Regions from separate parts of the Rhizobium sp. 01T437 genome, predicted to be linked through region 1. Evidence: riboswitches for the same ligand, from Rfam matches in the RefSeq annotation. Region 1 holds a riboswitch; the other holds the start of a gene.

Region 1 (4,914 bases):
GTGCAGACATCCCGCACCTTGCAATTGGGCGACAGTGCTGCAAGACGCAGCGGTTCACCGCGGCGATATTCGAATTGCGGCGTTGCAAACCAGCCGAAATGCTCCGGTGCCAGAACCTCCCCATCGCGCCGGTCCTCATCCCGACGGACGATTGCCGCATCCAGGTCGCCGCGATCGAAGGCGGCGAGCAACTCGCAGGAATTGTCGAGCCGGACCTCGATCGTCAGCCCCGGATCATGGGCATTGAGGCGCGCAAGCAGCGTCGGCACTTCCGGGCCGGCGACATGGGCCGCAATGCCCAGCCTGAAATGACGGCGCGACGAGGAAAGTGCCGCGACCGCACGGTCATGGGCGGCGAGGAATTCCCGTGCGGCATCAAGAAATACCGCCCCCTGTGCCGAAAGCCGCACCAGCCGCGGCGTGCGTTCGATCAGCCGATGGCCGAGCCGCTCCTCCAGCCGTTTGAGCTTGACGCTGATCGCCCCTTGCGTGCTGCCGAGCTCATTAGCGGCGCGGGTGAAGCTCTTGTTCTCGGCGATCGTCACGAAAGCCTGAACGGAATCGACATCGAGCATGGTCATTCGATCTATCCGAAATTGTTGTGTCTGAAATAGTCAATCATCCAATTCTGTAATGATCAAGCTCTGCTTATGCTGACGCAAATGGACGACAAGGGATGTCACCCTTGTAAGTCTCAACGTCGAAAGGCCAAAGCATGACCTCTGCCTCCCCTCCATCCTCGCGTATCAGAGGCATCATCGCCCTGATGGCGGCCTGCCTCTCCTCACTGATGTTCGGCCTTGAAATATCGAGCGTACCGGCAATCCTGCCGACGCTGGAAAAGGTGCTGCATGCCGATTTCAGCGCGCTGCAATGGATCATGAATGCCTATACGATTGCCGTCACGACGGTGCTGATGGCCGCAGGCACATTGGCCGATCGCTACGGCCGCAAGCGCGTCTTCCTGATCGGCATTGCCGCTTTTGGCCTCACCTCGCTGATTGCCGGCCTTGCTCAGGATGTTTCGCTGCTGATCGTTGCTCGCTTTCTGCAGGGCATGAGCGGCGGCGTGATGCTGATCTGCCAGGTGGCCGTCCTCTCCCATCAATTTCCGGAGGGCAGAGCCCGCAGCATGGCCTTCGGCTGGTGGGGCATCATCTTCGGCATCGGCCTCGGCTTTGGCCCGATCATCGGTGTCGCGATCGTAGCAGCCGCCGGCTGGCAATGGGTCTTCCTCATCCATGCCGTGCTGGCAGCCGTGACGGTGGCCCTCGCCGCAACGGGCGTTGAGGAATCGCGTGACCCTGCTGCAGGACGGCTCGATATCGCCGGCATCGCCACCCTTTCGCTGGCGGTCTTCTGCCTCGCCTTCTTCATCACCCAGGGTCCGGCTCTCGGTTTTGCCAGCCCTGCCGCGCTTGCCATTATCGGACTTTCCGCGGCAAGCCTCGTCGCCTTCATCTTCGCCGAGAGGCTGAACCCGCGACCGATGTTCGATGCCTCGGTCTTCGGCATCCGCGCCTTCTCGGGCGCCATCATCGGCTCGGCCGCCATGAATATCAGCTTCTGGCCCTTCATGATCTATCTGCCGATCTGGTATGAAGCCGGTCTCGGTTATGGCAGCGTGGCCGCGGGTTTGGCGCTGCTTGCCTATACGCTGCCGACGCTCGTCGTACCGCCGCTCGCCGAACGGCTCATGCTGCGCTACCGGCCGGGCATCATCATTCCCGGCGGCCTTTTTGCCATCGGGCTAGGCTTCCTGCTGATGAAGTCAGGCAGTGCTGCCGCCGCGCCAAGCTGGCTGACGATGCTGCCCGGCGCGCTGCTTGCCGGCATCGGGCTTGGCTTCACCAACACTCCGGTCACCAATACCACGACAGGCGCCGTCTCCAGCGATCGCGCCGGCATGGCCTCCGGCATCGACATGAGCGCCCGGATGATCTCACTCGCCATCAACATCGCCGTCATGGGCTTCATCCTGTTCAGCGGCGTGCTCTCCCATCTCAAGAGCACCTTGCCAACCTCGACGGATGCCGGCGACCTGCGCCTGCTCGCCGAACGGATCTCCGCCGGCAACATCGCCTCCCTGCCAGACATTCCGGCCGGGACGGTGCATGATGCGCTGGTCGCTGGCTTCGGTGGCGTCATGCTCTATGGCGCGATCGGCGTCTGGCTTCTCGCCGCCGCAAGCTTCCTCGTCTTCGCCCATTGGAAGACACCGGCCTGTGCCAAGGATTGCGGCACCCAGCCGGCAGAATGATGCACACCCGCGCCGGCTCAGACCGGCGCGGCCTCGTTTTCCACATGCCCCCAGCCGTTATGGAAAACCAGCTCTTCCAGCGCCATCCGCTGCCGCCAGCCTTTGACTGCCAGTTCCGGCTTATCATAGAGCCGGTCGACGAAGCCGGCGCAGAGCCAGGCGACGACCTCGATATGATCGGGAATGCCGAGGATCTCCTTCAGGTCACCCTCGCGAAAAATGCTGACCCAGCCGATGCCCACCCCTTCGGCTCGTGCCGCAAGCCACAGGTTCTGGATGGCGCAGACGGTGGAATAGCTGTCCATGCGCGGATTATGGGTGCGACCCAGCACCACGCTGCCGCTGCGGGTCGGATCGCAGGTCACGCAGATGCCGAGCGGCGCCTGGACGATGCCTTCGAGCTTCAGCGAACGATACTTTTCCTGCCGTTCGCCGTCGAACATGCGGGCCGCTTCCTCATTCGCCCTAAGGAAGGCATCGCGTACCCGCGCCCTCACCTCGACGCTCTTCACCAGAATGAAATTCCACGGCTGCATGAAGCCGACCGAGGGCGCGTGATGGGCCGCCGTCAAAAGCCGCGTCACCAGATCATCCGGCAAGGGATCGGGCAGGAACTGGCTGCGCACGTCGCGCCGCGTCATGATCGCGTGATAGACGGCCTCGCGTTCGGCCGCAGAAAAGCTGGATGCCGGGCAAACGGCATCATCAATGGGTCGCATCGTCAAATCCCCAACAACGCAACCGCCCGCCGTCCGCGCGGGTTGGGTCTATCTTGCCAGGCCGGTCTTCTGACTTGGCGTCATCCGCTTCCGCTGCCTTCCCGGCCTTGCGGCCAGTGGCATTCTATGCGGCAAGCGTCGGCCTTACAGCGTTGGGCACGTTCCGGTCTTGCACCGGATTCCCGATTCTCCCGCTTGGAAAGCGGGCACCTGACGGGCGATCTATGGCGCGGAAACGGCATGGCGGCAAGCTGCATGCGACATTCATTTCGTGGACAGGCTGAAAATGCTGGCCTAGAACGAAGCCCGAATCCGACCGACGCCGTTGGCGCCGTATTTTTTCTCATTGCCTTCCGGTTGCCCGTGTCCCGCCTAACGCCGATGATCCTTGCGGTCGCTCTGTTCATGGAACAGATGGATTCGACCGTGATCGCCACCAGCCTGCCGGCGATTGCCGCCGATATCGGCACCTCGCCGATTGCACTGAAGCTTGCGGTAACAAGCTACCTCGTGGCGCTGGCGATCTTCATTCCGATCAGCGGCTGGATGTCGGATCGCTTCGGCGCCCGCAACATTTTCCGCCTGGCGATAGCAGTCTTCATGATCGGCTCCGTCGCCTGCGCCTTCTCCAACTCCATCGCCGCCTTCGTCATTTCCCGCCTCATCCAGGGCGCCGGCGGCTCGATGATGACGCCGGTCGGGCGATTGCTGCTCGTGCGCGGAACGCCACGTCACCAGCTGGTGAATGCCATGGCATGGCTTACCATTCCGGCGCTGATTGGCCCGATCATGGGCCCGCCGATCGGCGGCTTCCTGACCACCTATCTCAGCTGGCACTGGATCTTCTGGATCAACGTGCCGATTGGCATTATCGGCATCATCCTCGTCAGCCGTTTCCTTCCGGCCGTCGAGCCGCGCAGCCCGAAGCCGATGGATTTTCCAGGATTCTTCCTGTCGGGCATCGGCTTTGCCGGTTTCGTGTTCGGCCTGTCGGTCATCAGCCTGCCCGCCGTTCCGGTCATTTACGGCTATATCACCGTCGCTGTCGGCGTCCTCTCCGGCGTCCTCTATTTCGTGCATGCCAAGCGCACGCCGCACCCGCTGCTCGATCCCAAGATGTTCCGCTATCCGATGTTCCGGGCGGCGATTCTCGGCGCCTCGAATTTCCGTATGGGCCTCGGCGCGCTGCCCTTCCTGATGCCGCTGATGCTGCAGCTCGGCTTCGGCCTGACGCCGCTGCAGTCAGGCTCGATTACCTTCATCAGCGCACTCGGCTCCATGGGCTCGAAATTCGCTGCGACCCGCACCTATAATGCTTTCGGCTTCCGCAACGTCATTGCGCTGACGACCTTCCTCGCCGCAATCTTCCTCGGCGTGAACGGCTTCTTCACCGCCGAAACGCCGATGTACATCATCATGGCTTGTCTTCTCGTTGGCGGTCTCCTTCGCTCCATGGCCTTTTCAGGCGTCAACGCCATGGCCTTCGGCGATGTGGACGAGGCAGACAGCAGCCAGGCGACGGCGATCAACGCGGTGGCACAGCGCATCTCCATGGCCATGGGCGTCGCGGTCGCCGGCACGATCCTGGAAATCTCCTCGAGCTTCCATGGCGGCAAGCTGCTGGTGTCGGACTTCCATATCGCCTTCTTCATCGTCGCGGCGATATCGGCCCTTGCCTGCATCACCTTCCTGCGCCTGCCCGCCAATGCCGGCGAGGAACTGACGACGCGCCGCCGCAAGAACAGGCATGCCGAGCCGGCAGAGCCGGAAGAGGCCCAGGGACAGGCATTGGCGGAAAGCCGATAAATCTTCACGGACCTGTCATTTTTCCTCACAGATTCCGCGTGACAATTCCGATCGGCATAGCTACATAAACGCCATGTCGATCTCGTCCGTTTACGCATCGCGATTTTATTCGTACCGCTGCTTCCAGCG
Region 2 (4,914 bases), on a different contig from region 1:
CCGTCACAGTCCCAAACGATTGGAGTTCGCCGATGCGCGAAGCGATGCAACTCGTCCCTATGGTCGTCGAGCAATCCTCACGAGGGGAACGATCCTTCGATATCTATTCCCGTCTCCTGCGCGAGCGGATCATCTTTCTGAACGGCGAGATCAACGATACGGTCTCCGCCCTTGTCTGCGCCCAGCTTCTGTTCCTCGAAGCCGAAAATCCCAAGAAGCCGATCAATCTCTACATCAATTCACCGGGCGGCGTCGTGACCAGCGGTTTTGCCATGTACGACACGATGCGTTTCATCCGCGCGCCGGTGCACACGCTTTGCATGGGAACGGCCCGCTCGATGGGCTCCTTCCTGCTGATGGCCGGCCAGCCGGGAGAGCGGTATGCCCTTCCGAATGCCAGCATCCTCATCCACCAGCCCCTCGGCGGCTTCCAGGGCCAGGCGTCCGACATGCTGATCCATGCCGAGGAAATCAGGAAGACGAAACAACTCATGACGCGGCTCTACGCCGAACATTGCGGCCGATCCTATGACGAGTTCGAGACGGCCATGGATCGCGATCGCTTCATGACGGCGCAGGAGGCCCTGGAATGGGGCCTGCTCGACCGCATCCTGCAGGATCGCGAAGAAATGGCGGAGGCGGTGCCGCAATAATCATCGGCCGCCACCCGCCAGCCTGCGTCTCAGCCACCGGCCTTCAGCGCCGTGTTGCACAGGCTCCAGTAACCGCCGCCCTTCTGGATCCATTTCAGATCGTTGAGCGTGCCGGCATCCTTGTTGGCATGATAGCTGTCGACGCAGGTATGCAGCCGGCCCTTGGCGGGCGTCTCGCTGGCGTATTTCTTGTCGATCGCCTTCGGCATGGTCACACCCTTGGGTGCCTTGACCGTCGGCTTTGCGGGCTCCTTGTCCGTGGTTGCGGCCACTGCCTTGTCATCGGCGGCATCTTCGGCGGCTGCATCCGCGCCGCAGAATTTCGCCCGGAAATCGTTCCACTTCATGTCCTTGGCCGAACCATCGGCCTTGGCCGTCTGATATTTGGCGCTGCATTCCTTCATGGTCAGCGCGGAGGCCGGAGAAACGAAGAAGGCGGCGGCAATCAACGCTCCGGCGGAAGCGGGCACAAGCAATCTCGCAATCATGGGATATCCTCGGTTGGGGGCAGTCAAGGCACGCACGTCATCGGGGCCGCGCATCTTCGTGGCCCCGCATCTTCCAGGCTTAAGAAACGGTCCCATTGGGCGTTGCTGCATCGACCGCTTGCGGCAGATGCTCGGCGAGCAGCTTGGATACCTCGTCGGTATTGACGCCGAACTTGGCAGCAAGGTCGCGCAGCTGATCGGAGGACAAGGCTGCCTCGATCTGTTCTGCCGATACCGGGAGATTGTGGCCGGTGCCGATCCAGGATGAAACCTGCTGACCGAGCCCCGCCGAATTGAGCTGGGAAACAATGCCCTGCAGACCGCCGGCATTGTCGAATAATCTGGTTGCAACCGCGACGTAATCGACTTGCCTGCCGGCAAGCACATCAGAAAGAACGCCGCCTAAACCGTCGAAAATACTCATGGTTGCTCCTCCACCAATCAGTGTATTCTACATTAGCATGAGGTAAAATCTCTGTCATTCCGGATTTGCGGAACCGACGCCCTCCCATCGCAAACAATAGTTCTCGCTGACGCGCTTGACGTCGCCTATGGCGGCGTCCTAAGTCGAGGAGACGGTTCCCCGAGGAGAACTTCGAGGGGATTAATAGGGAACACGGTGCGGACGACCCAAAAGGGACCAAGACCGTGGCTGCCCCCGCAACTGTAAGCGGATTGCCGGTTATGTCAGGAATGAATGCCTCGTCGTTCATTCCCGGAAATCACCGGCGAGCTGGTCACTCCAAGTGCCACTGCGCGAAAGCGCGGGAAGGCAGATGACCGGCTGACATCCGCGAGTCAGGAGACCTGCCGTCAATCACGATCCAATCAGCCGGGCGGGGATGCCTGGACAAGGAGCAGATATGATTGACCTTATTTCCTGCCGCTTGCCGCACGCGATCCGTCCCGATTGGACCACCCGCCGCTAGCCCTCCCTCCACGCTTGGCTCCCGCATCTGCGCGCGCCGGCGTCCGCTAGCCCTTTTCCTTCCGATCGAGAGTTTCCAATGCGCCAGATAGTATCAGGCTTTTCCCTTGCGCTCGGGCTCGCCGGCTTTTGCTTGGCCGGCCTTGCAGCACCCGCCTTCGCCGCCACCCAATATCCCCTTACCCTCAGCAATTGCGGCCAGCAGGTCACTTTCGAAAAGGCGCCGGCCAAGATCGTTTCGATCGGCCAGGGCATGACCGAAGTGCTCTTCTCGCTCGGCCTTGCCGACAAGATCGCCGGAACGGCCGTCTGGGTCGGCCCGGTCCTGCCGCAATATGCCGAGGCCAACAGCAAGATCAAACGGCTGGCCGACAACGATCCGAGCTTCGAATCCGTCGTCGGTGCCGAGCCCGATCTGGTGGCCGCCGAATTCGAATGGCATGTCGGCACGCAAGGCTCCGTCGGCAAGCGCGAGCAATTTGGGGATCTCGGCATCAACACCTATGTCGCGCCTGCCGATTGCGTCGCCAAGATCAACACCGATGGCGGCGACGGCGTGCGCAGGGAGCTGTTCACGATGGACCTGATCTATCAGGAAATTGCCGAACTCTCCGAGATCTTCGACGTGAAGGACCGAGGCGATGCGCTGATCGCCGACCTGAAGAAGCGCGGGGCCGCAGCCGTCGCCTCCGTTTCAGGTGCTGCCGCCAAGAACCTGCCTGTCGTCTTCTGGTTCTCCAGCAAGGAGGTCAAGGGCGATGCCTTCATCGCCGGCAAGAACAGCGCGCCGGCCTATATCCTGAAGACGCTCGGCGCCAAGAACGTCGTGACGACTGAGGAAGAATGGCCCCTCGTCGGCTGGGAAACGATTGCGCAGGCCAATCCCGCCGTCATCGTCATCGCCACCATGGACCGCCGCCGCTATGCCGCAGACGACCCGAAGGTGAAGGTGGATTTCCTGGAAAATGATCCTGTCACCAAGGAGCTCGATGCCGTCAAGAACAGGCGCTTCATCATGATGGACGCGCAGTCGATGAACCCGACGATCCGAACGATCGACGGTATCGAAATCCTGGCAAAGGGCATCGCTGCCTCCGGTCTGGCGCAGTGAGCCAGGCTGCCTTGCCACAGAGGAAATGGTGGGCGCTTGCCGCGCTCACCATCGCCGCCTTCCTCCTGCTCGGGCTGATGGTCAGCCTTGCCGTCTCGATCGGCGAGATATCGATCCCGCTCGCCACCACGGCAAAGGCGGTCTCCAACCGCCTGTTCGGCACGGCATTCGAGCTCAGCCGCATCCATCAGGGCATCATCTGGGATTACCGCCTCAGCCGCGCGCTGGTGGCGGCGAGCGCCGGCGCGTCGCTGGCGCTTTGCGGCACGGTGCTGCAGGCGCTGCTGCGCAATCCGCTCGCCGAACCCTATGTGCTCGGCATTTCCGCCGGTGCCTCCACCGGCGCCGTCTGCGTCATGATCCTGGGCCTCGGTTCTGGCGTGCTCAGCCTCTCCGGCGGCGCCTTCATCGGCGCCGTGATCGCCTTTCTTCTGGTCGGCATTCTGGCGGCCGGTGCGGGCGGCACCAGTGAGCGCATCATTCTCTGCGGCGTGGCGGGCTCGCAGCTCTTCAATGCGCTGACCTCCTATATCGTCACGACCTCGGCCAATGCCGAACAGGCGCGCGGCGTGCTCTTCTGGCTGCTCGGCTCGCTTTCCGGCGTACGCTGGCCGGATGTCTATCTCTCCGTGCCGGTCGCACTCATCGGCTTCGTCGTCTGCCTGGCCCATGTGCGCGCCCTCGATGCCTTCGCCTTCGGCACGGATGCCGCAGCCTCCCTCGGCATCGCCGTGCGCCGCGTGCAGTTCACCCTGCTCGGCGTCACCGCGGCGATGACGGCAGGCGTGGTCAGCATGATTGGTTCCATCGGCTTCGTCGGCCTCGTCATTCCCCATGCCGCCCGTTTCCTCGTCGGCCCCGCACATGGCCGCCTGCTGCCGGCGACAGCGCTCGGCGGGGCGATCTTCATGGTCGGCGCCGACATCGTCTCGCGCATCATCATCCCACAGCAGATCCTGCCGATCGGCGTCGTCACCGCGCTCTTCGGCGCACCGGCCTTCGCCATCATCCTCTATCGCGTGCGGAGAAGCGCATGAGCATATCAGTCGACAAGGTCACCTATGCCGCCGGCAATACCGTCATCGTCAACGGCATCAGCATATCGGTCGAAAAGGGCAAGGTGCTCGGCCTGCTCGGGCCGAACGGCTCCGGCAAATCGAGCCTGCTGCGCCTCATCTGCCGGCTGCGGCAGGTCAAAACCGGCATCATCCGTCTCGGCGACGATGATGTCTCCGGCCTCTCGCGCGCAGCACTCGCCCGCCGCATCGCCTTCGTCGAGCAACAATCGACCACGGATACGCAGCTCACCGTGCGCGATATCGTGCGCCTCGGCCGCACGCCGCATCGTGGCCTCATCGCCTCCTGGGGACCCGATGACGATGCCGCCGTTGCGGAAGCACTCGCCCGCGTCGACATGAGCGAACGCGCCGGCCAGCTGTGGCAGACACTGTCAGGCGGCGAACGCCAGCGCGTGCATATCGCGAGAGCCCTCGCCCAGACACCGAGTGAACTCTTGCTCGACGAGCCGACCAACCATCTCGATATCCAGCATCAGCTCGATATCCTGGCGCTGGTCGCCAGACTCGGCCTCACCTCCATCATCGCACTCCACGATCTCAATCTGGCGGCGATGTTCTGCGATCACCTGGCCGTGCTGGAGAAGGGCAAAGTCGTGGCCGCAGGCACGCCCGAGGAAGTGCTGACCGAAGATCTGATCGCGCGCGTCTTCGGCGT

Evidence for each region. A riboswitch is a leader RNA that binds a small molecule or an ion and turns the genes downstream of it on or off. The one in region 1 is predicted to bind cobalamin.
Region 2: it holds a riboswitch for cobalamin, as region 1 does, so the genes downstream of both, AC1DM5_RS32800 (ABC transporter substrate-binding protein) here and bluB (5,6-dimethylbenzimidazole synthase) in region 1, are expected to answer to the same signal.

The regions. Positions count from the first base shown of each region.
Region 1 is NZ_JBFTPM010000001.1:284,171-289,084, reverse strand. It holds gene AC1DM5_RS01560 (LysR family transcriptional regulator) at 1-581, opposite strand, end outside; gene AC1DM5_RS01555 (MFS transporter) at 716-2,260, shown strand; gene bluB (5,6-dimethylbenzimidazole synthase) at 2,278-2,979, opposite strand; cobalamin riboswitch at 3,022-3,208, opposite strand; gene AC1DM5_RS01545 (MFS transporter) at 3,361-4,785, shown strand.
Region 2 is NZ_JBFTPM010000029.1:12,660-17,573, forward strand. It holds gene AC1DM5_RS32785 (ATP-dependent Clp protease proteolytic subunit) at 33-653, shown strand; gene AC1DM5_RS32790 (hypothetical protein) at 683-1,141, opposite strand; gene AC1DM5_RS32795 (YidB family protein) at 1,221-1,565, opposite strand; cobalamin riboswitch at 1,702-1,970, shown strand; gene AC1DM5_RS32800 (ABC transporter substrate-binding protein) at 2,149-3,180, shown strand; gene AC1DM5_RS32805 (FecCD family ABC transporter permease) at 3,177-4,217, shown strand; gene AC1DM5_RS32810 (ABC transporter ATP-binding protein) at 4,214-4,914, shown strand, end outside.